Regions from separate parts of the Actinoplanes sp. NPDC051513 genome, predicted to be linked through region 2. Evidence: predicted binding sites of a transcription regulator. Region 2 holds the regulator's gene; the other holds the start of a gene.
What was found. Region 2 encodes HspR, which represses chaperone genes until heat shock. Its sites were predicted from a motif close to TTGAGTNNNNNNNACTCAA; they were not measured.
Positions count from the first base shown of each region.

Region 1: the regulator HspR is predicted to act here: its motif matches at 9,678-9,696, upstream of lon (endopeptidase La).

Region 1 covers NZ_JBITDW010000002.1:94,467-106,171, reverse strand. The annotation lists gene ACIA5D_RS05825 (ABC transporter permease) at 1-1,086, opposite strand, end outside; gene ACIA5D_RS05820 (ATP-binding cassette domain-containing protein) at 1,083-1,982, opposite strand; gene ACIA5D_RS05815 (class I SAM-dependent methyltransferase) at 1,960-2,457, shown strand; gene ACIA5D_RS05810 (hypothetical protein) at 2,458-3,063, opposite strand; gene ACIA5D_RS05805 (hypothetical protein) at 3,060-4,382, opposite strand; gene ACIA5D_RS05800 (ABC transporter ATP-binding protein) at 4,379-5,209, opposite strand; gene ACIA5D_RS05795 (hypothetical protein) at 5,222-6,004, opposite strand; gene ACIA5D_RS05790 (RNA polymerase sigma factor) at 6,001-6,552, opposite strand; gene phoU (phosphate signaling complex protein PhoU) at 6,651-7,292, shown strand; gene lon (endopeptidase La) at 7,351-9,603, opposite strand; gene ACIA5D_RS05775 (hypothetical protein) at 9,754-9,987, opposite strand; gene ACIA5D_RS05770 (hypothetical protein) at 9,992-10,120, opposite strand; gene ACIA5D_RS05765 (ABC transporter ATP-binding protein) at 10,139-11,056, shown strand; gene ACIA5D_RS05760 (ABC transporter permease) at 11,053-11,705, shown strand, end outside.
Region 2 covers NZ_JBITDW010000007.1:419,901-431,605, forward strand. The annotation lists gene ACIA5D_RS24970 (ABC transporter) at 1-1,769, opposite strand, end outside; gene dnaK (molecular chaperone DnaK) at 2,124-4,013, shown strand; gene grpE (nucleotide exchange factor GrpE) at 4,010-4,654, shown strand; gene dnaJ (molecular chaperone DnaJ) at 4,722-5,918, shown strand; gene ACIA5D_RS24990 (heat shock protein transcriptional repressor HspR) at 5,940-6,374, shown strand; gene ACIA5D_RS24995 (FAD-dependent oxidoreductase) at 6,538-7,623, shown strand; gene ACIA5D_RS25000 (hypothetical protein) at 7,624-8,094, opposite strand; gene ACIA5D_RS25005 (cation:proton antiporter) at 8,235-9,443, opposite strand; gene ACIA5D_RS25010 (cation:proton antiporter regulatory subunit) at 9,455-9,952, opposite strand; gene ACIA5D_RS25015 (sugar efflux transporter) at 10,023-11,240, opposite strand; gene clpB (ATP-dependent chaperone ClpB) at 11,389-11,705, shown strand, end outside.

The sequences.
Region 1 (11,705 bases), on a different contig from region 2:
GGCCCGGACGCGGAGCACGCTGGTCACCCCGTAGGCGGCGGCGAGCAGGGCGGACAGGCCGGTGGTCAGCGCCAGATAGGAGTTCACGACGTCGTCGGCGCCGCCGGGCAGGAACTGCGCGATCTCGGGGTTGTCGCGGACGTACTGCGCGATGCTGTCGCCGATCGAGCCGTACGCGACGCCGAGCAGGGCGAGCCCGGCGGCCCACCCGATCAGGGCGCCGCGTTGCAGGCGCCAGGCCAGCGCGTACGAGTTGCGCAGCAGCGCCGAGGCCGACGGCCGGCCGGGCCGGGGCGGCACCAGGCCCGCGCCGAAGTCCCGGCGCCCCAGCAGGGCCACCGCGGCGGCGCCCAGCAGCGCGGCGACCGACACCGAGAGCAGCAGCGGCCACCAGCGATCCCCGGCGTACGGGAAGATGCGCTGGCCCCAGCCGATCGGCGAGGCCCAGGACAGCGCGCCGTTGCCCACGTCGCCGGCAGCGCGCAGCGCGAAGGCGGCGCCGAGCAGGAACGCCACCGCGCCGTAGACCGCCCGGGTGCTCTCGAAGACTTGCGCCGCGACCGCGGTCAGCGCCGCGAAGACAAGGCCCACCGCGGCGATCCCGGCGCCGAACAGCACCGAGCCGGCGACCGGCAGGCCGGTGCCGGCCGCGACGGCGAACACCAGCAGACCCACCACCACGTCGGCCGTTCCCGCCAGCGCAAGGGCCGCCGCCAGCGGAGCGTGCCGGCCGACCCGGGCCGACCGGATCAGCTCGGCCCGGCCGGACTCCTCGTCGGCACGGGTGTTCCGGCCGACCAGGAACATGCTCATCAGCGCCACCACGATCGACACGAACGCGAAGATCTCGAACACGATCTCGCCGCCGATCGACGCGAGCAGCCCGGTCGGCCCGCTCATCGCGATCACGGCGTTGTTCGCGCCGATCGTCTGCCGCAGCCGTTGCAGCGCCTCGGCGGTGCCGTACAGGTTCTGACTCTGCCCGGACTGGACCAGCACGAGCAGCGTGGCGCCCAGCAGCCAGAACGGCAGGCCGATCCGCTCGCGCCGCAGCAGGAACCGCAGCAGCCGACCCGTCCCGGTCACGACGCGTCCTCGTCGTCGCCGTAGTGGCGCAGGAACATCTCCTCGAGCGTCGGCGGCGAGCTGCTCATGCTGCGCACCCCCAGCGGGGCCAGCCGGCGCACCACCGCGTCGAGCTGCGCGGTGTCCACATCGAACCGGGCGTGATGATTTTCGACGATCGCGTCGTGCACCCCCGGCAGCGCCTCGATGCCGGTCGCCGGCTGCGCCGTCTCGACCGCGATCGACGTACGGGTCAGATGGCGCAGCTCGCCCAGCGTGCCCGTCTCGACGGTCCGGCCGAGCCGGATGATGCTCACCCGGTCGCACAGCGCCTCGACCTCGGCCAGGATGTGGCTGGACAGCAGCACCGTACGGCCCCGGCTCTTGATCTCGTGAACGCACCGCTGGAACACCGACTCCATCAGCGGGTCCAGACCCGAGGTCGGCTCGTCGAGCAGGAACAGCTCGGCGTCCGAGGCGAGCGCGGCGACCAGGGCGACCTTCTGCCGGTTGCCCTTGGAGTAGGTGCGGGCCTTCTTGCTCGGATCCAGATCGAACTGCTCCAGCAGCTCGTCGCGGCGTTGCCGGTTGATGCCGCCACGCAGGCGGCCGAGCAGGTCGATGACCTCGCCACCGGTGATGCCCGGCCACAGGGTGACGTCGCCGGGCACGTACGCCAGGCGGGCGTTCAGCTCGACGGCGTCGCGCCACGGATCGCCGCCGAGCATGCGGACCTCACCCGAGTCGGGGCGCAGCAGGCCGAGCAGCACCCGGATCGTGGTGGTCTTGCCGCTGCCGTTCGGACCGAGGAAGCCGTGCACCTCCCCCTCGGCCACGTCCAGGTCGAGCCCGTCGAGGGCTTTGGCCGCGCCGAACGACTTGCGCAGCTGGGAGATGGTGATCGCGCGCGAAACCATGACGCCTCCACGGGTCGACGACTCGCCGACCAGTCTTCCCGGCACGTCAAGTAGCCGACGAGAACGGTCAAACCCCGGCCTGCCGCCGGGCTCGATCGTGCTCGATGTCGGCGCTCGCGAGGGGCGTTACAGTTTAGAGCTTTCGCGTCGTTTCGGGTTCACGGTGCGAGGCATCGAGCCGGTCCGCCGTCATCTGGACAACGCGGCCCGCGACCTCGCAGCGTTCGCGGTCGAGGAGCCCGAGGCCGCCGCCCGGGTCCGCATCGACGAGGGCATCGCCGAGAAGCTGACCGACCCCAGCGGCACGGTCGATCTGATCTGGTGCCGGGACGTGCTCGTCCATGTCGAGGACCTGGAGGCGGCATTCGGGGAATTCCGCCGGGTCCTCAAACCCGGAGTTCTCACCGACAGCCTGTGGGGCGTGTACCAGATGATCGGGAAGCTGAATCCTCGGATCTACGTGCTGTCGGCCTGATCAGCGCTGGGCGGCCTCGGCGGGCGCACGCCGGGCCGGGCCGGCCACCGCGTACACGATGAGCCCGCCGACGGCGAACAACGCGGCCGTCACCGCCCCGGCGGCGCTCAGCCGGGGCTGTGTCTGCCACGTCAGGATCCGTCCGAGGATCGGCTCCGATCGGGGGAACAGGGTCGCGGCGAGCGTCCAGCCCAGCGGCACGAACCACGCCCGGGCGACCCCGAGCGTCGCGGCGCCCAGGGCGGTCAGCCCGATCAGCCCGGCCGCGTCGAGCACCACCAGCCAGGCGGGGCCGAACCGGGCCCCGGTCGCCAGCGTGGCCAGCGGCAGCGCCGCCACGACCAGGAAAGCCGCCAGCACGTGCGCGGCCCGGCGTGGCAGCCACGGCCGCGCCGCCGTCCCCTCGAGGGCGTCGTCGGGGCCGCCGAGGGTGGCGGTCAGGGCGGCGACCAGCAGCAGGACCGTCAGGACGACCACCTGCGGGGCGACGTCACGGCTGTCGGAGAACACCGACCACATCGACCACATCAGGAGCTCGCCGCCGCCGGCCACGATCAGGGCCACCGGTACGCGCCGGGAGCGCAGATACAGCGCGAGCCACCTCATCGCGTGCTCCGGGACAGCAGCCCCTCCTCGACCGTGCAGCTCAGGGCGGCCTGGCGCAGGGACGCCACCCGGGCCTCCGCCTCGCCGCGGGGCAGTTGTCCAAGGTTCCGCCACAGCTGGGCGGCCTCGGCGATGGCCGCCGGGTCGTAGAGGCCGCGGGCCACCGGCTCCCGGCCGATCAGCCAGTAGGCGGCCGCGAGCTTCTCGGCCGGGCCGGCGAAGTGGTCGCAGCCGGGCGGGCCGGCGAACGCCCCGGTCACCACGTCCGCCACCACGCCGGCCCGGTCCTCGACGTGGCCGGTCGAACCGGCTTCCACGGTGAGCAGCACGACGTCGTCGTGCCACGGCGGGTAGACGACCGGCCCGTACGTCGTGGTGTCCTCGTCCACCTCGGTCGGCGCCGACGGCAGCTTCGCCAGGATCGTCAGGCCCTCCCGGGCCGGCGGGGTCACCTCGGCCAGCAGTCCGGAATGGACCCGGCTGACACACACTCGCGGTTCCCCGCCGGCACACACCAGTTCCCTCGCCACCGGGTCGATGGCGTCGATGACCACCCTCTTCTGGTGGGGCATCGCCGTGATCGCCAACGCGGCGCCGAGCACCACCGGCAGCACCGCCGCCACCCGCAGGCGCCAGCCGCCGGAGGCGAACAGCAGCACGGCGGTGACGGCGAGGGCGGCCAGCCAGATGGCCTGGGCCGCGCTGACCCGGCCGGGCACTGTGGCGTACGCGCCGGGCATGTTCATCTCGTAGATCGGCGAGAACACCAGGGCCAGCCACCCGCGGGGACGCGTCGCGCCGGGAATGACCAGCAGCAGCCCGAGGCCGGCGACGCCGAGCGCCGGGGCGGTCACCGGCGACGGCAGCAGGCGGCCGATCGCGAGGCCGAGCCAGACCGCCGCGATCAACGACAGGAGGCCGACGGCCGAGACGGCGAAGACCTGCGCCGGGAAGTAGTGGGCGGTACGGACCATCCACAGTCCGCCGGCCAGCCCCATCGCCACGTAGCCGCCGACGACCGCGACCCCCATCGCGCCGAGCGTCGGCATCGTCCGGTGCGCCCTCGGGCGCGGGGTGCTGGCGAACAGCTCCGCCACGTTCGACCGGGTCTCGCGGCGGGCCTGCCAGGCGCCGGCGGCGAGCGCGAGCGGCCACAGCAGGGCCAGGTAGAGCCGCTGCGTCATGGCCAGCTGCATCCATCCGGTGGTGAACTCGGACTGCCCGGCGAAGAAGAGCAGCAGGACGCCGATCACCAGCAGGATCAGGGCGGACCCGAGGGCCGCGGAGCGACGCAGCTCGATGCCGAAGACCCGGCTCATCGGCCGGCCTCCGCCCCGCCGGCGTCCGTCTGGCCGTGCTGCGCCCGGTGCCGGCGCAACAGCGCGGAATAGCCTCGCTCGGCCGGGGAGTCGCCGGCGTCGCCCTCGCCGCCCTGCGCGGCCAGGTCGTCCGGGGTGCCCTGGTGGACGAGGCGGCCCTCGTTCATCAGGACCACGTCGGTGCAGGCGGCCACCACGTCCTCGACCAGGTGGGTGGACACCAGCACGCAACTGTCGACGCCGACGTCGCGCAGCAGCTCGCGGAAGTCGAGACGCTGCTCGGGGTCGAGGCCGACGGTGGGCCCGTCGAGCAGCAGCACCGCGGGGTCGTTCACGATCGCCTGGGCGATGCCGGCCCGGCGCAGCATGCCGCCGGAGAGCGTCTTCATCCGCGCGTCGGCCTTGGCGGTCAGCCCGACCCGGTCGATGGCCCGCTGGGTCGCGCCCGGCACCTCCGCCTTCGGCATCTCCTTGAGCCAGGCAATGTACTCGACGAACTCGCGCACCGTGAAGCGCGGGTAGAACCCGAACTGCTGCGGCAGGTAGCCGAGCCCGCGACGCACCCGCCGCAGGTCGGCCCGTCCGCCGACCGGCTCCCCGAGCAGGGTCAGCCGCCCGCCGGCCGGTTTCACCACCGTCGCCAGCGCGCGCATCAGGGTGGTCTTTCCCGCCCCGTTCGGCCCCAGGAGACCGTGTACGCCGGCGCCGAGGGTCAGGTCGAGCCCGTCGACGGCCAGGTGCCGGCCGGCGCGCACCTTCAGCCCCTCGGCGTCGACCGCCCACGGATAGGTGGTGGGTGCCGTCTCGGCCGCGCTCACCGTACGCATGATCGATTCTCCTCAGTTGTGGCTGGACAGCCGGCGGAAGTCGGCGGCCCGCGTCGCGGCGAGACCGGCGAGCGCGAGCGTCAGCAGCGCCCACACCCCGGAGCTGCCGGGTCGCAGGACCGCCGGCACGTGAACGGTGACCAGGGAGGGCACCAGCACGGCCAGCGTCCAGGCGATCCCGAGGCCGGTCGCGGCGCGCTGCACGCCGACGAAGGCGCCCAGCGCGATGGTCGCGGCGGTGAAGGCCAGGCAGGGCAGCAGCGTGAGGGCCAGGGAGGCGCCGGACCGGCTGCCGGCCACGGCCAGCGCCGGCACGACGACGATCAGAACCGCAGCCGTACGCCGGAGCAGCATCGCCAGCCCGGCGGCGGGCGTTCCCGCGATCAGTTCCCAGGCGGGGTCGTGGCGCCGGCTCCACGCGATCGCCACCCCGGGCAGGGGCGCCACCGGAGCCAGCAGCGACACCAGCGGAACCCGGGGCTCCACGGCCTGCAGCAGGACCGCGCACGCCAGGACCGCCACCGTCATGACGAGCCACGGAACCAGGTGCCAGACCAGCCAGCGGTTGCGCGCCACCGACCAGTGCCGGCGGCGGGCCGGAGTGGGTCCGGCCGCGATCTCGCGGTCCACAGCGGCCGCGACCCGCTCGAGGAGGGCCGGGCCGGTGGTCAGCCGCGCACGGCAGTCCGCGCACTCCTCCAGGTGCACCTCGACCGACCACATGGTGACCTCGTCGAGATCCGCCCGCGGGTCGGCGTAGCGGGCGATCGCCGCGGCGCTCGGATGCGTGGTCATGACAGCGCCTCCCGGAGGGCTATCCGGGCCCGCCGGGCCCGGGACTTCACCGTGCTTTCCGGCACGCCCAGCAACAGCGACGTCTCCCGCACCGACAATCCGTCGAGAACCATCGCCCGCAGCACCTGACGCGCCTCCGGCGGGAGCACGAGCAGCGCCTGCTCCAGCTCCTGACCGACCCGCCCGGACATGACCTCGTCCTCGGCGGCGGGCGCGACCGTCTCGGCCAGCGGCACGGCCGGCACGTCGTTGTGCCGGGCCCGCCGGCGGAACGCGTCGACCAGGCGGTGGGCGGCGATGGTCCACAGCCAGCCGACCGCGCTGCCCGATGTCCCCGCCCCGGCGAAGCTGCCCGCGGCCCGCCAGACCGCCAGGTAGGTCTCCTGCATCACGTCGGCGACCACGTCCTCGTCGGCGCACCGGCGGCGCAGCCGGGTGAGCAGCCATGGCGACGTACGCCGGTAGAGCTCGTCGAAGGCGCGCCGGTCGCCGGCGGCGGTGCGGCGCACGAGCTCGCCCTCGTCGGCCGCGTCCAGACTCCGTTTCACACCTGGCAAGACGACGGCCGGTTCGTCCAAGATTCACCAATCTGTGTGACCTGAGTCACTATGCGTTTTCGGCGCCGGCCGGCGCATAGCATTTGCCGATGCGCCAGGACTTCCACGACGAGCTCGCACGCGTCAGCAGCTCATTGGTCACCATGGCCAAAGCCGTCCGGGAAGCGATGCGCCAGGCCAGCGCCGCCCTGCTCGCCGCCGATCACACCCTCGCCCAGCAGGTTACCGTCCGTGATGCCGAGATCGATGTGCTCTACCGCGTCGTCGACGACCGGGTCTTCGACCTCATCGCCCGCCGGCAGCCGGTCGCCGACGAGCTGCGGGTGGCCCTCAGCGCGCTGCAGGCGGCCGCCGACCTCGAGCGCATGGGCGACCTGGCCGCGCACGTCGCGCGGGCCACGCTGCGCCGGCACCCGGTGCCCGCGGTCGCACCCGAGCTGACGGTCATGTTCCGGGCGATGAGCACGGTCGCCGACGAGTTGGCCGGGAAGATCGTGGCAGCGCTGGCCGACGGCGACGCCGAGGTGGCGGGCCGGCTCGACAGCGACGACGACGCGATGGACCAGCTGCACAGCGAGCTGTTCAAGGTGATGCTCAGCTCCGAGTGGCCACTGGGCGTCGAGGCCGCCGTCGACGGCGCGCTGCTGGGCCGCTACTACGAGCGGTTCGCCGACCACGCCGTCAACGTCGGCCACCACGTGATGCTCCTGGTCGTCGGCAAGACAGACTGAGCGGCCGACGCCGGGCTGCACGCCCACGTCGACCGCTCAGACCTCAGGCCTCAGCCGCTCAGGCCGCCGCGACGAGGCCGGCCGACACGGGCTCCAGGGCCGTGCCCAGGATCTCGCGGACGTCCGAGACGACGTGCACGGTCAGCGCGGCCAGCACGTCGGCGGGGACCTCGTCGAGGTCGGGCTCGTTGCGCTGCGGCAGATACACCTCGGTGAGGCCGGCCCGCTGGGCGGCGAGCAGCTTCTGCTTCACGCCCCCGATCGGCAGGACCCGGCCGGTGAGCGAAACCTCGCCGGTCATGCCGACCTCGGCCCGCACGTTGCGGCCGAGCAGCAGCGAGACCAGCGCGGTCGTCATCGTGACCCCGGCCGACGGCCCGTCCTTGGGCACCGCGCCCGCGGGCACGTGCAGGTGGATCGGGTGGTCGAGCTGCTCCGGCGAGATGCCGAGCTCTTCGGCGTGGGCTCGCACGTAGGAGAGCGCGATCTGCGCCGACTCCTTCATCACGTCGCCGAGCTGCCCGGTGACCGACAACCCGCCCTTGTCGCCGGGCAGCAGCGACGCCTCGATGTAGAGCACGTCGCCCCCCATGCCCGTGACGGCCAGGCCGGTGGACACGCCGGGGACGGCGGTCCGCTCGGACGACTCGGGGATGAACCGCGGCCGGCCGATCAGGTCCTTGAGGTCGGCGGCCTCGACGGTCGCCGGGAGCTCGCGCAGGGCGGCCTTGCGGAACGCCTTGGCCAGCAACCGCTCGAAGGACCGTACGCCGGCCTCGCGGGTGTAGTTCGCGGCGATCTCGCGGAGAGCGTCGTCGGTGACCGTCACCTCGCCGGGAGACAGGGCGGCCCGCTCCAGCTGCCGGGGCACCAGGAAGTCGCGGGCGATGGCGACCTTGTCGTTCTCGGTGTAGCCGTCGATCGAGATGAGCTCCATCCGGTCGAACAGCGCCTGCGGGATCGTGTCGAGGACGTTGGCGGTCGCGATGAACAGCACGTCCGACAGGTCGAGGTCGAGGTCGAGGTAGTGGTCGCGGAACGTGTGGTTCTGCGCCGGGTCCAGGACCTCGAGCAGCGCCGCCGCGGGGTCGCCGCGGTAGTCGCTGCCGACCTTGTCGACCTCGTCGAGCAGCACGACCGGGTTCATCGAGCCGGCCTCCTTGATGGCCCGCACGATGCGGCCGGGCAGGGCGCCGACATACGTACGGCGGTGGCCCCGGATCTCGGCCTCGTCCCGCACGCCGCCCAGCGCCACCCGGACGAACTTGCGGCCGAGCGTGCGCGCGACCGACTCGCCCAGCGAGGTCTTGCCGACCCCGGGCGGACCGGCCAGCAGGATCACCGCGCCGGAGCCGCGGCCGCCGACGACCGACAGGCCGCGGGACTCGCGGCGGGCGCGGACGCCGAGGTACTCGACGATGCGCTCCTTGACCTCGTCCAGGCCGTGGTGGTCGGCATCGAGGACCGCCCGGGCGGCGGCCAGGTCGGTGGCGTCGGTGGTACGGACGTTCCAGGGCAGGTCGAGAACCGTGTCGAGCCACGTACGGATCCAGCCCGCCTCGGGGTTCTGGTCGCCGGCCCGCTCGAGCTTGCCGACCTCGCGCAGCGCGGCCTCACGGATCGACTCGGGCAGGTCGGCCGCCTCCACCCGGGCGCGGTAGTCGTCCTTGCCGTCCGGCTCGCCCTCGCCGAGCTCCTTGCGGATCGCCTTGAGCTGCTCGCGCAGCAGGTACTCCCGGTTGCGCTTCTCGACCGACTCGCGAACGTCCTGCTCGATCGTGTCGTTGACCTCGGACTCGGCCAGGAAGTCCTTGGTCCACTCGACGAGCAGCCGCAGCCGGGCCTCGACGTCGGGCGTCTCCAGCAGTTCCCGCTTGCGGTCGTTGGTCAGGTACGAGGCCCAGCCGGCGGTGTCGGCCAGGTCGCTGGGGTCGTCGATGGCGCTGACCGACTCGATGACCTGCCACGCCTCGCGGCGCTCGAGCACGGAGACGACCAGCTGCTTGTATTCGGCAGCGAGCTCGCGGGCGTGCTCGCCGGGGGCCGCGGTCTCGACCGGCTCGGCCTCGACCCACAGGGCGGCGCCGGGCCCGGTCACGCCGCTGCCGATGCGGGCGCGCACACCCGTACGCAGCACGGCGGCGGGCGATCCGCCGCGGGACTTGCCGACCTGCCGGACGCTCGCCACCACGCCGTGGGTGGCGTAACGGTCCTCGAGCCGCGGGGCGATCAGCAGCTCGGAACCGGCCGAGGTGCGGGCCGCGTCGACGGCGGCCTGGGCGGCCTCGTCCAGCTCGATCGGGACGATCATGCCCGGGAGCAGCACGATGTCGTCGAGGAACAAGACGGGGAGTCGTTTGGTGGACACCGGGCACCTCCGAGAAGTTGAGTACGGCCGACTCAACCGCGGAGCGTCGCGCTGTCTTCCGGCGTTCACTGCGAGCGAAAAACAGCCCGGCCGCTACCGGTCCGCCTCGCCCGCCTCGCCCGCCTCGCCCGTCGCTTCCTGGCGGGGGCGTCCGGGACGCCGCATCCGCCCGGCGTCGGTGGGCAGCCGGCCCTCGGCCTGCAACGCCCGCCGCAGCAGGTACTCGATCTGCGCGTTGGTGCTGCGCAGCTCGGCGGCGGCCCACCGGGCCAGGGCATCGTGAACGGCCGGATCCAGCCGCAGCAGGATGCTCTTGCGCTCTGCCATGGGGTCAGTGGTAGAGCGTGCCGGTGTTGACGACCGGCTGGGTGTCGCGATCGGCGCACAGCACGACGAGCAGGTTGGAGACCATGATTGTCCCCTCTCTTCTTCCGGCCGGGTCTTGCCCGTCCTCTATCAAAGTGATATCACATTTTCCGTGAGACGCCAGTTGGAGATCGATCAGGTCAGCAAACGCTACGGCGACGTCATCGCCCTGGACGGCATCACCTTCGAGGTGCGCGCCGGGGAGATCTTCGGCCTCGTGGGCAGCAACGGCGCCGGCAAGACCACCGCCATGCGCATCGTTCTCGGCGTGCTGGCGTCGGACGCGGGCGCGGTGCGGTGGGATGGCCACGCGCTCGACCGCGGCACCCGCCGGAAGATCGGTTACATGCCCGAGGAACGCGGGCTCTATCCCCGGATGAAGGTCGCCGAACAGCTGATCTACCTGGCCCGGCTGCACGGCATGTCACCGGCGGCGGCGCGCGCCTCGGTCGACGTCTGGGTCGAGCGGCTGGCCGTCGCGGCCCGCCGCGACGACGACCTGATCAAGCTTTCGCTGGGCAACCAGCAGCGCGTGCAACTGGCCGCCGCGCTCGTCCACGATCCCGAGATCCTGGTCCTCGACGAGCCGTTCTCGGGCCTCGACCCGGTCGCGGTCGACGTGATGAGCGGCGTGCTGCGCGACAAGGCCGACGCCGGCGTGCCGGTGATGTTCTCCAGTCACCAGCTCGACCTCGTCGAACGTCTCTGCGACCGGGTCGGCATCGTCCGGCAGGGCCGCATGGTCGCGGCCGGGACGGTCGACGAGCTCCGGGCCGGCGGGCCGGAGGAGCTGGTCGTCAAGGCGCCGGCCGCCCCGCCGGGATGGACGGCCGGGCTGTCCGGCGTCACCGTCCTCGACCAGTCCGAGGCAAGCACCCGGCTGGCCCTCGACGACGGCGCCGACGACCAGGCGATCCTCCGGGCCGCGCTCGCCACCGGGCCGGTGCACGAGTTCGCCCGCAGCCGCCCCTCCCTGACCGATCTGTTCCGGCACATCGTCAGCGCCCCCACCGAGGGAGAACCAGCATGATCTGGCTGATCGCCGGCCGCGAGATCGCCACCCGGCTGCGCTCCAAGGCCTTCCGCATCGCGACCCTGGTCAGCGTCCTCATCCTGATCGGCATCGCCCTGATCGCGAAACTCGCCGACAACGGCCCGTCCTATCTGGATGTCGGCGTCACCCCGGCCGCGGCCGCTCTGACACCCGCGCTCACCTCGACGGCCGCCTCGATCAACGTCGACGTCCGCACCCACGACGTCGACGAGGCCACCGGGCGCGTTCAGGTCGACGCCGGCACGCTCGACGCGCTGCTGGTCACCGGCACGAGCCCGATCCAGGTCGTGGTCAAGAGCGAGATCGACGACGGGCTCCAGTCGGTGCTCCAGCTCGTGGCCCAGCGCACGGTGCTCGACCAGCAGGTCACCGCCCTCGGTGGCGAACCGGCCAAGGTCGCCGCCTCGATCTCGGCGGCGGCGGTGACCGTCACCCCCCTGTCGCCGCCCAAGAACGCCAACGGCCAGCAGCTGATCCTGGGCATCCTCACCAGCATCCTGATCTACATGGCCCTGCTGCTCAACGGGCAGGCCGTGGCCCAGGGCGTCGTGGAGGAGAAGTCCAGCCGCGTCGTCGAGATCATCCTGGCCACCGTACGACCCCGGCAGCTCATGGTCGGCAAGGT
Region 2 (11,705 bases):
GCGGCCTCGGCGTCGAGCAGCTCGCCGACCCGGAACAGCAGATCTTCCCGGGCGCGGTTGGCCAGCCCGCGGATGGCCTGGTCGCCGAAGACGGCCTCGAGCACCTTCTGGGCCGCGACCGTGGTGCCGGCGCCGACCGCCAGCTCGAGCCCGGTCGGTATGAACGCCGTCGAGGTGAAGACGGCGATCATGACGGCGAGCCCGGCGCCGTTGACCGCGTACGCCGCGCCCCGCGCCACCACCCGCTTCTCGGCGCTCTGCTCGCGGACCAGGCCGAGCACCCACTGCTGCCAGTCGCGGACCAGCCGGTCGGCGCGCTGCGGGAGATCGGCGGAGGCGCGCTGGAGCTCGGTGTCGAGCAGCGCGGCGCCGGCCGGGTGCGCCTGCCATGCCGCGTACGCCTGCTCGGCCGCGTCGGTCGCGACCCCGCGCAGCAGCGTGACCAGCTGGGACTCCAGCGCGGTCTGGAGGTTGCGCCCGGGCAGCGGGCGGCCGGTGATCGCCGAGACGAAGCGGTCGCGCAGCAGGCCCACGCGGTTTTCCAGGGTGCGCATGAACTCGCCGGTGCCGACGAATTCCTGCCAGCGGGCCAGCACCTCGCCGCGCAGCAACCGGCCGTCGCGCAGCCCCTCGACCACGGTCTGCCGGGCGGTGCGGTAGGCGACGGTGACCCGTTCGTCGAGCGCGCGGGTGGCCACGGTCTGCTCGTCGGCGGCGTCGGCGAGGCCCTCGACCGCGGGCCCGAGCGCGGCGAGCGCGCCGTCGAGGGTCTGCCGCACCACCGCCGCGCGGGCGCCGGCGTCGGCCGCGAGCTGGCCGAACCAGTCGTGCAGCGGGCCGATCACGTCCTCGGCGATCAGGCCCTGGCCGTCCAGCGTCGTCTCGGGCAGCACGAACAGCGGCGCGGCGCCGAGGTTGCGCGCGACCAGCATTTCCTGAAGGTGGGCGGTGACCTCGCCGGCGGCCTCGGTCGGGACCCGGTCGAGGACCAGGGCGATGACCGTGCCGCGTAGCCGGGCCGTGGTCAGCAGTTCCCACGGCACGTTGTCGGCGTAGCGGGCGGCCGTGGTCACGAACAGCCAGAGGTCGGCCGCGGCGAACAGCTGCGCGGCCAGCTTGCGGTTGCCCTCGACGACCGAGTCGACGTCGGGAGCGTCGAGGAACGCGAGGCCGGCGCCGAGCGCGGGGGCGGAGACGATCTGCAGCGTACGGGGGTCGGCGCTGGACTCGGGGGTGCGCACCAGGCCCGGCAGCAACTGACCCTGGCGGAACCAGGCCAGGTCGGAGGGGTTGCTGACCAGCACCGGCGAGCGGGTGGTCGGCCGCAGCACGCCGGCCGCGCTGACCGGGGTGCGGACCAGGCTGTTGACCAGGGTCGACTTGCCCGCGCCGGTGGAGCCGCCGACGACGACCAGCAACGGCGCGTCGAGCCGGGCCAGGCGGGGCAGCAGGTAGTCGTCGAGCTGGGCGACCAGCGCGGCGCCGACCCGGCGGGCCTCTTCGGCGGACGGCATGACCAGGGGGTACGAGGCGCCGCCGATCGCCGCGCGCAGCCGGCTCAGCGCGGTGGCGAGATGCCCGACCGCCGGGGGCGGCTCGACCAGCGGCGGCTCTGGTGAACTTTCCGTTACCGCTACCGCCTGGTGTTCGACCGGTTCGGGGGACGTTTCCGGTAACTCGATCTTGGTTTCCTGATCACTCTCCGCGATCGCGGCATCGTCCGGCGACGGCGCGTCCGGCTCGGGATCGGGATGTGGCTGACGGGGCACGACGGCTTCCGTAGGATCAGAGTTGTTCCCGGCATCGGTCGGAACCGCGCTCGTCAGACCCTTCTCCTCCGAGCCGGCGGGCTCTTGCGTTGTGGCGTCCACGGCGGCGATGGCCGATGGACCGACCGCGTCACCGTGCGTCGTCACGGGTAAAGAGTGCCCGATCTATGCATGCAGGACAACAGGTGCCGGTATGCCGTGACCGGACAGGTATCTACCGAAGTGCTGGCGGGGAACGCACTTGCGCCGAGTTGGCTCAACTTGGATTTGACGAGTGGCGGGCCCGTGGCATCATTGAGTCGGTTCCACTCAACCTTTGTACCGAACCGAGCTCAGTAAGAAGCGAGGAACACCATGGCACGTGCGGTCGGCATCGACCTCGGCACCACGAACTCCTGCGTCAGCGTTCTGGAAGGAGGCGAGCCCACCGTCATCGCCAATGCGGAGGGCTCCCGGACGACCCCGTCCATCGTCGCCTTCGCCCGCAACGGCGAGGTGCTCGTGGGCGAGGTCGCGAAGCGCCAGGCGGTGACCAACCCCGACCGGACCATTCGCTCGGTCAAGCGGGAGGTCGGCACGAACTGGTCGATCGACATCGACGGCAAGAAATACACGCCGCAGGAGATCTCGGCGCGGGTACTGATGAAGCTCAAGCGCGATTCCGAGGCGTACCTCGGTGAGACGATCACCGACGCGGTCATCACCGTCCCGGCGTACTTCAACGACGCGCAGCGCCAGGCCACCAAGGAGGCCGGCGAGATCGCGGGACTGAACGTTCTGCGCATCGTCAACGAGCCCACCGCCGCGGCCCTCGCCTACGGCCTGGACAAGGGCTCCAAGGAGCAGACCGTCCTGGTCTTCGACCTCGGCGGCGGCACCTTCGACGTCTCGCTGCTCGAGCTCGGCGACGGCGTTATCGAGGTCAAGTCGACCTCCGGCGACAACCACCTGGGCGGCGACGACTGGGACCAGCGGATCATCGACCACCTGGTCAAGACCTTCCGCGGCGAGCACGGCATCGACCTGGGCGCCGACAAGATGGCCCTGCAGCGTCTGCGTGAGGCCGCCGAGAAGGCGAAGATCGAGCTGTCCGCCGCGACGACGACCAGCATCAACCTGCCGTACATCACGGCCGGCCCCGACGGCCCGCTGCACCTGGACATGTCGCTGTCCCGGGCCGAGTTCCAGCGCATGACGCAGGACCTGCTCGACCGCTGCAAGGGCCCGTTCGAGTCCGCGATCAAGGACGCCGACGTCAAGCTCTCCGCCGTCGACCACGTCATCCTGGTCGGCGGCTCGACCCGTATGCCGGCGGTTGCCGACCTGGTCAAGAGCATGACCGGCAAGGAGCCCAACAAGGGCGTCAACCCGGACGAGGTCGTCGCCGTGGGCGCAGCGCTGCAGGCCGGCGTGCTCAAGGGCGAGGTCAAGGACGTTCTGCTCCTCGACGTCACCCCGCTGTCCCTGGGCATCGAGACCAAGGGCGGCATCATGCACAAGCTCGTCGAGCGCAACACGACGATCCCGGCGCACCGCTCCGAGGTCTACACCACCGCCGACGACAACCAGCCCTCCGTGCTCATCCAGGTCTTCCAGGGCGAGCGCGAGATGGCGGCGTACAACAAGAAGCTCGGCACCTTCGAGCTCAGCGGCATCGCGCCGGCCCCGCGCGGCGTCCCGCAGATCGAGGTCTCCTTCGACATCGACGCGAACGGCATCGTGCACGTGTCCGCCAAGGACCTGGGCACGGGCAAGGAGCAGAAGATGACGATCACCGGCGGCTCCGCGCTGCCGAAGGACGACATCGAGCGCATGATGCGCGACGCTCAGGACCACGCGGACGAGGACAAGAAGCGCCGCGAGGACGCGGAGACCCGCAACCTGGCCGAGCAGCTGCAGTGGCAGACCGAGAAGTTCTTGGCCGAAAGCGGCGACAAGCTGCCGGAAGAGAGCAAGAGCAAGATCAACGAGGCGCTCGGCGAGCTGCGCGGCGCGCTCGGCGGCTCCGATATCGAGAAGATCAAGTCGGCGCACGAGCGGCTCTCGCAGGTTTCCCAGGAGGCCGGTTCGCTGCTCTACTCGCAGGGTGACGGCACGCAGGCCGCCGCCGGCGGCGCGGACGGCACCCAGGCGCCCGATGGCGCGACCGGTGGTCCCGGCGCGGCGGGCGCGACCGGCGCCGGCCCGGCCGGGGGCGGCGACGACGTGGTCGACGCCGAGATCGTGGAGGACGACAAGAAGTGACTGCCGCGGACGACGAGAACGACGGTCAGGCGACCGAGCGGGTCGTCATCCGGGACCGCCGCAAGATAGACCCGAAGGCCGAGTCGAAGGCGAAGGGCACCGCCGAGGTCCAGGACAAGACCTCCGGCGGCGCCCACCGCGCCGCCGACCCGGAGGAGGGCGCTGCTGCCACCACCGTCGAGGAGGAGGCCAAGACGCCCGCCCTGGGTGTGGAGCTGGAGGCGCTGCGCGGCGAGCTCGACGAGCGGACCCACGACCTGCAGCGGATCACCGCCGAGTACGCCAACTACCGCAAGCGGGTCGACCGGGACCGGGCGGCCGCCGCCGAGCTCACCACGGGAGCGGTGCTCACCGCGCTGCTGCCGGTGCTCGACGACATCGACCGGGCCCGGGAGCACGGTGACCTGGTCGGACCGTTCGCCTCGGTGGCGGAATCGCTCACCGCGGTGACCGGCAAGCTCGGGCTCACCGCGTTCGGCGAGAAGGGCGACCCCTTCGACCCGAACCGGCACGAGGCGGTCGCGCACCAGACCTCCGCCGATGTCACGGAGCCGACCTGCATCGAGGTCATGCGCCGGGGCTACACCCTGGGCGAGCGGCTGCTGCGGCCCGCCCTGGTCGCGGTCGCCGACCCCGAGTGATCTCACAGGCTCGTCCCGCCCACCGCGACGCGGTGGGCGGGACTACCGCTAGGAGGAGGTGGACGAGATGAGCTCGAAGGACTGGCTCGAGAAGGACTTCTACGCCGTGCTCGGCGTGAACAAGTCCGCCTCAACCGACGAGATCAAGAAGGCATATCGCAAGCTCGCCCGCGACCTGCACCCCGACCGGAACCCGGACAACCGGGAGGCCGAGGAGAAGTTCAAGGCCGCGTCCGAGGCCTACGACGTCCTCTCCGACGACAAGAAGCGCAAAGAGTACGACGAAATGCGCTCGCTGTTCGGCTCCGGCGCTTTCCGCCGGGGCGCGCGCTCCGGCTCACCGGGCGGGCAGTTCGACCCGTCCGACCTGTTCGGCGGCTTCTCCAACGCCGGCGCCCAGGGCGGCGCGGGCGACCGCCGGTTCGGCGGCGCCGGCTTCTCCGACATCTTCAGCTCGATCTTCTCGGGCGGCGGTCCGGGCGGCGGGGCCGCCCGGCGTGGCCCGCGCCGCGGGCGCGATGTCGAGACCGAGGTGACCCTCGACTTCACCCAGGCGGTACGCGGCACGACGTTGCCGCTGACGCTGCGCTCGGCCGGCGAGTGCGACACCTGCCACGGCAACGGCGCCAAGCCCGGCACCACGCCGCGCGCCTGCCCGCAGTGCCACGGCAGCGGCCTGATCTCGCGGAACCAAGGGTCGTTCAGCTTCTCCGAGCCGTGCCGCGAGTGCCAGGGCGCGGGCACGATCGTCGACGAGAAGTGCCCCGAGTGCCGCGGCACCGGCGGGGTGACCAAGAGCCGCACGATCAACGTCCGCTTCCCGTCCGGCGTCGCCGACGGTCAGCGGATCCGGCTCAGCGGCCGGGGCGAGCCCGGCGATCGCGGCGGCCCGTCCGGCGACCTGTACGTGCAGGTGGCCGTCCGTCCCGACGACCTGTTCGGCCGCAGCGGCGACGACCTCACGCTGACCCTGCCGATCAGCATCGCCGAGGCGGTGCTCGGCGCCGACCTGCGGGTGCCCACACTGGACGGCCCGGTCACCATGCGGGTCCCGCCCGGCACGCCGAGCGGGCGCAAGCTGCGGGCCCGGGGCAAGGGCGTGGCCCGCAAGAACGGACCACCCGGCGACCTGATCGTCACGGTCGATGTGCAGGTGCCGGATGGCGTCACGGGGGAAGCACGGGACGCGCTGGAGCGTTTCGCGAAACTGACCCCGCCGGTCGGGCGGGAACGGCTCGAGGCGCGCGTGCGCCGGGGCAGTTAGGACGTTCTCGGGAGGTGGCACATGTATGAAGAGGTTGAGATCTCGGTCGAGCAGGCCTCCGACGCGAAGGTCCTGATCATCTCCGTGGCCGCGCGGCTGGCCGGCATGCACCCGCAGACCCTCCGCCAGTACGACCGGCTCGGGCTGGTGCAGCCCGGCCGGGCGGGCGGTGGCGGCCGCCGCTACAGCGAGCGGGACGTCGCGCTGCTGCGCGAGGTGCAGCGGCTGAGCCAGGACGACGGCGTCAACCTGGCCGGCATCAAGCGCATCATCGGCCTCGAGCAGCTGGTCGGCGACCTGCAGCAGCGCCTGCACGAGCTGGAGGCGCAGCTCGACGAGGCGTACGCCCGGATCGCCCAGATGGAGAGCCCGTACTCGGGCCGCGACCTGGTGCGCCAGGAGCGCCCGTCCACGGCGTTGGTCGTCTGGCGCCCGCGCCGAGTCTCCGACAAATAGTTTCTGGCGGCCCTCGCCTCCCGGAGAGGGCCGCTCTCTTTGTGGCGTGACGAACATGTTCGTAGCGAACGTGTTCGTGTAGCGTGAAGGCCGGGCAAAGCGCCTGCGGACGGGTCTCCGGCGGTGATGGGCTGGTCGGGGGCCGGAGGAGAGGAGCACGAGGATGATCACGATTGTCGGAGCCGGGCTGGGCGGGCTGACCCTGGCGCGGGTGCTGGGGGTGCACGGGATCGAGTCCGTCGTCTACGACCTGGATGCGTCGCCGCACGCGCGGCACCAGGGCGGGATGCTCGACATGCACGAGGAGTCGGGCCAGATGGCGCTGCGGGCGGCCGGCGTCTTCGACGAGTTCGCGCGGCACGTGCTGGAGGGCGGGGACGCCACCCGGGTGCTCGACAAGCACGCGGCGGTGCTGTTCGACGAGGAGGGGAACGGGGAGCGGCCCGAGATCGAGCGCGGGGCGCTACGGGATCTGCTGCTCTACTCGCTGCCCGAGGGGACCGTGCGGTGGAACTCGCGGGTCGTGGGGGTGCGGCCGGTCGACGGCGGGCACGAGCTGACCTTCGCGGACGGGCGCACGGAAGTGACCGAGCTGCTCGTGGGAGCGGACGGCGCCTGGTCGCGGATCCGGTCGCTGCTCTCGCCGGACCAGCCGGTGTACTCGGGGCTCTCGTTCGTGGAGCTCCGGATCCCGGCCGAGCCCCGGGTCGCGGCCGTGGTCGGGGCGGGGTCGTTGTTCGCGCTGGACGACGAGCGAGGGATCCTCGCCCACAAGGAGCCAGGCGACGAGATCTGCGCGTACGTGGCGGTGAAGAAGCCGTCCGACTGGGCGACCGGGGAGATCAGCCGGGAGGTGCTGGTCGCGCACTTCGCGGACTGGCACCCGGACCTGCGCGAGATCATCGCGGCGGGCGAGGGCACGCTGACGCCGCGGCCGATCTACGCCCTGCCGGTGGGGCATCGGTGGGGGCGGACGGCCGGCGTCACGCTGATCGGGGACGCGGCCCACCTGATGTCGCCCTTCGCCGGAGAGGGCGCGAATCTCGCCATGCAGGACGGCGCCGAGCTGGCGCACGCGATCATCGCGCACCCCACGGACGTGGAGGCGGCGCTGGGCGCCTACGAGGCGGCGATGTTCCCGCGGGCGCGGCAGGCCGCCGAGGAGTCGATGGCGAACCTGGTCAGCCTCTTCGAGCCGCATGGCGCCCGCCGCCTTGCCGACATGTTCCTGTCGTTTGCCGCGGGCTGATCAGCGCCCTAACGTGCCGCCGCCCGTTGTGCGGCCGAACATGCCGAGGCGTCGGGGGTGGCGGACCAGGCCGCCCTCGATCCATTCGGAGTAGTCGAAGGCCTCGGGCCGGCTCATCAGGACGCGGCAGTTGTGGGCCCAGATGGACATGGGCTCGTCGCCGACCTCCTCGGCACGCTCGACATACTTCTTGAGGCGGCGTTTGCGCTGGTTGGTGGCATTTTGCCGGACGCCGTCGGCGGCGTAGATGTACATGCAGTGCTGGGCGAAGCGGCGCGCGGGGCACTGGCGGTCCATCGCCAGCTCGAAGAGCGTGGGCGCCAAGACGTCACCGGCGATCAGAAGATCCCAGTCGGGGGGCATGGCGTCGAGCGGTACAGACTCAGGCTGATATGCCCAGGCCTGCAACTCTTCCGGTCGCGGATCGACCGGGTTCGCGAACCCGTAGAAAGCCGACTCACGCACTGTCACGCCGCCGCCCCGCCGTAAAGTCCGATTAACACAACTTGTCGAGCCCGAACGCTAGCGCGCCCAAAGTTCCTACGGAAGTGCTAGTGGGTCACAATCGGATACTGGTCAGTAGCATTATGCAGCCTTGACTGTAACCATCGTCACTCACCTGCGGGAAGAGGATTCGCGGGCCTCCGGCGTACGGCCATGCGGCGTCTCACAAAGTTCTTGAACCACTGGTAATCGGGCAGGCGCGCCAGCAGCGGGCCGGAGATCACCGTGATCAGTACGTAGGCGGTCGCCAGCGGGGCCAGGCGCGGCTCGACGCCGGAGGCCACGGCCAGACCGGCGATGACCACCGAGAACTCGCCCCGCGGCACGAGCGCGAGTCCGGCGCGCAACTGGCCGGGTAGGGCGATGCCGGCCCGCTTCGCGGCGAGATAGCCGGTCAGCACCTTGGTCGCCATGGTGAGCGCGGCGAGCCCGAGCGCCGGGAGCAGCACCGGCGGCATGTCGGCCGGGTCGGTGGAGAGGCCGAAGAACACGAAGAAGACCGCGGCGAACAGGTCGCGCAGCGGCGACAGCATCTCGGTGGCGTGGTGTGCGACCGGGCCGGAGAGGGCGATGCCCACCAGGAACGCTCCCACCGCGGCCGAGACCTTGAGCTCGGCGGCCACCCCGGCCACGAACAGCGTCAGGCCGAGCACGCTGAGCAGCAGCGCCTCGGGATCCGACACCGACATGAACTTGCTGATCGTGCTGCCGTAGCGGATCGCCACGACCAGGACGGCGATCACCGTGACCACCGCGACGGCGAGCGCCTTGGCGCCGCCGGCCAGGCCCACGCCGGCCAGCACGGCGGTGACCAGCGGCAGGTAGAAGGCCATCGCGAGGTCCTCGATGACCAGCACGCTCAGGATGACCGGGGTCTCGCGGTTACCGAGGCGGCCCAGGTCACCGAGGACCTTGGCGATCACGCCGGACGAGGAGACCCAGGTGATGCCGGCCAGCACGAGGGCGGCCTGCCAGCCCCAGCCGAGCAGGAACGCGAAGCCGGCGCCGGGCAGGGCGTTCAGCACGCCGTCGATCACCCCGGCCGGGGCGGCGGCGCGCAGGTTGCCGACGAGCTCGGTGGCGGAGTACTCCAGGCCCAGCATGACCAGCAGCAGGATGACGCCGATCTCGGCGCCGACCCGGATGAATTCCTCGCTGGCCGAGAGCGGGACGATCCCGCCGTGGCCGAAGGCGAGACCGGCCAGCAGGTAGAGCGGGATCGGGGAGAGGCCGACCCGGCGGCCCAGGCGGCCGAGCATGCCCAGCGCGAAGAGCAGCGCGCCGACCTCGATCAGGAGGATCGTCGTACTGTGCACGGTTCGGGGGCCTAGTCGTCGCGTTCGCCGGCGAGGATGGCGGTGACGCCGTCCAGGCCTTCGCGGGTGCCGACCGCGACCACGACGTCGTTCGCCTCGAAGACGAAGGACGGGCCGGGCGAGGCGATCACCTCGCGGTCGCGCAGCACGGCCACGATGGACGCGCTGGTGCGGGTGCGGGCCTTCGTGTCGCCCAGCTGACGGCCCACGAACGGCGAGCCGGCCGGCAGCGCGATCTGCTCGGTGAGCAGGCCGGCCGCCTGCTGGCGCAGACCGGCGAGCTGGCCGAGCATCAGGGACGCGCCGAGCACATCGGCGAGCGCCTCGGCCTCGCCGTCGGTCAGCGGGATCGACGCGAGGCAGGAGTCGGGGTCGTCCACGTCGTACAGGACCAGGTCGCGGCGGCCGTTGCGGTGCGAGACCACCCCGACCGTACGGCCGCTCGAGGTGACCAGGTCATGCCGGACGCCTATCCCCGGCAGCGGAGTCTGTTCCACCCGTACGCGCACGCGTGCAACGGTACTGGATGTTCCGCGAGGCACCTTTCCACTATGGGCTCTCTGGGCGACTTATGCGGCTTTATGCCGCGGAAATCGCGGGCTCCCTTTGGATGATCCGCTTCCGTGGCACGGTGCGTACCCGGCCGCTGGCGACCAGCAGGAGCAGGCCCACCACGCAGAGGCCCAGGTTGAAGGCGTACGCGAGGCGGAAGTCGAAGTGTTGCGCCAGGCCGAACAGCGGCGCCGCCACGATTTGGCCGATCGGGAACGTGTTGGTGACCATGGTGGTGGCGCGTCCGGGGTGCGCGGGCATCATGTCCTGGACGTACGAGATGCTCAGCGCGCCCACCGTCGAGATGACCATGGCCTGGAGGACCTGGGCAGCGGCCAGCGTCCAGACGTGCGTGGCCGTGGCGGCGACTGTTTGGTAGGCGACCGCGCAGACCACGCCCACGAAGATCAGCCGGCGGGCCGGGATGCGGATGGTCAGCGCCCCGAGGACCAGCATCATCGGGATCTCCAGCGCCGCGCAGATGCCCAGGATCAGGCCGGCCTGGCTGATCGTGCCGCCCAGGTCGTTCTGCACGAACAGGGGCATCGCCTGGACGTTGAGCGTGGACGCGGTGGTGACCACGGTGAAGCTCGCGATGATCAGGAAGAGCGCGAGGGGGTTGCCGTCCCGGCCGCTGCCGGTGACCTCGGCCGCGCCGGTGACCTGAGCCTGCGCCTTCGGGAGCATCGTGAAGATCAGCAGGGCGCCGAGCAGATAGAGGGCGGCGGCGAGGCCGTACGTCCAGCCGAAGCCGTGTGCGGCCAGGATGAGCGCGGCCAGCGGCGGGCCGCCCACCCAGGCCGCCGAGAAGAGGGTGCGGAGCGCGCTGATCCCGAAGGCGGCTCGGGCCGGATCCTTCTGCTGGAGCATCTGCCGGGCGTACGCGAAGCTCTGCGGAAACAGCGACCCGGCGATCGCCGTGAGCGTCACGGTGACCGCGAGCACCGCCCAGTAGTCCCGCAGGACGGCCGTGAGGCCGGTGCCCAGGGCGCCGGCGAGCGCCGCGATGATCAGCAACTGGCGCCGGATCGGCCGGCGGTCGGAGATGCGGCCGATCAGCCACGACACGGCCACGCCGGAGATCGGCGCGACGATCAGGAAGGCCGTGGTGCGGATCGGGCCGGCGTGGACGCCTTCGGCGAGGAAGAGCGCGAGATAGGGACCGACGAACGAGGTCGCGAGGCCGACCACGACGAAAACCAGGGAGAGCGGGAGAATACGGCGAGTCAGGGGTGGTGCGGCCATGATTCGTTACGTTACGGCGGGATGGGTGCTCTCCCGGAAGGGTTGGTGTCCACCGTCACGGCCGTTCGGGCAGTGACGTTGTCGAGGTGGTCCTAGGCTCTTAGAGTTGAGTGGCACCCGCTCAAGTTCTTCCGATCAGGTGGAGTCGATGAACGCCGAACGTTTGACCACCAAGAGCCGCGACGTCATCACCGGCGCCGTCGCCGACGCGGGCCGCCGCGGGCACGCGACGGTCGAGCCGTGGCACATGCTGCTCTCCCTTCTCGACACCGGCGGTTCCACCGCGCCCGCGCTGCTGCGCGCCGTCGGTGCCAACCCGGCCGACGTGCGCCGCGCCGCGGTGCGGTCCATCGAGCAGATTCCCTCGGCCCGCGGCGCCAGCACCGCCGAGCCTTCGCTGTCCCGTGAGTTCGTGAATGCGATCGGCGAGGCCGAGCTGATCGCCCAGCCCCTCGGCGACGAGTA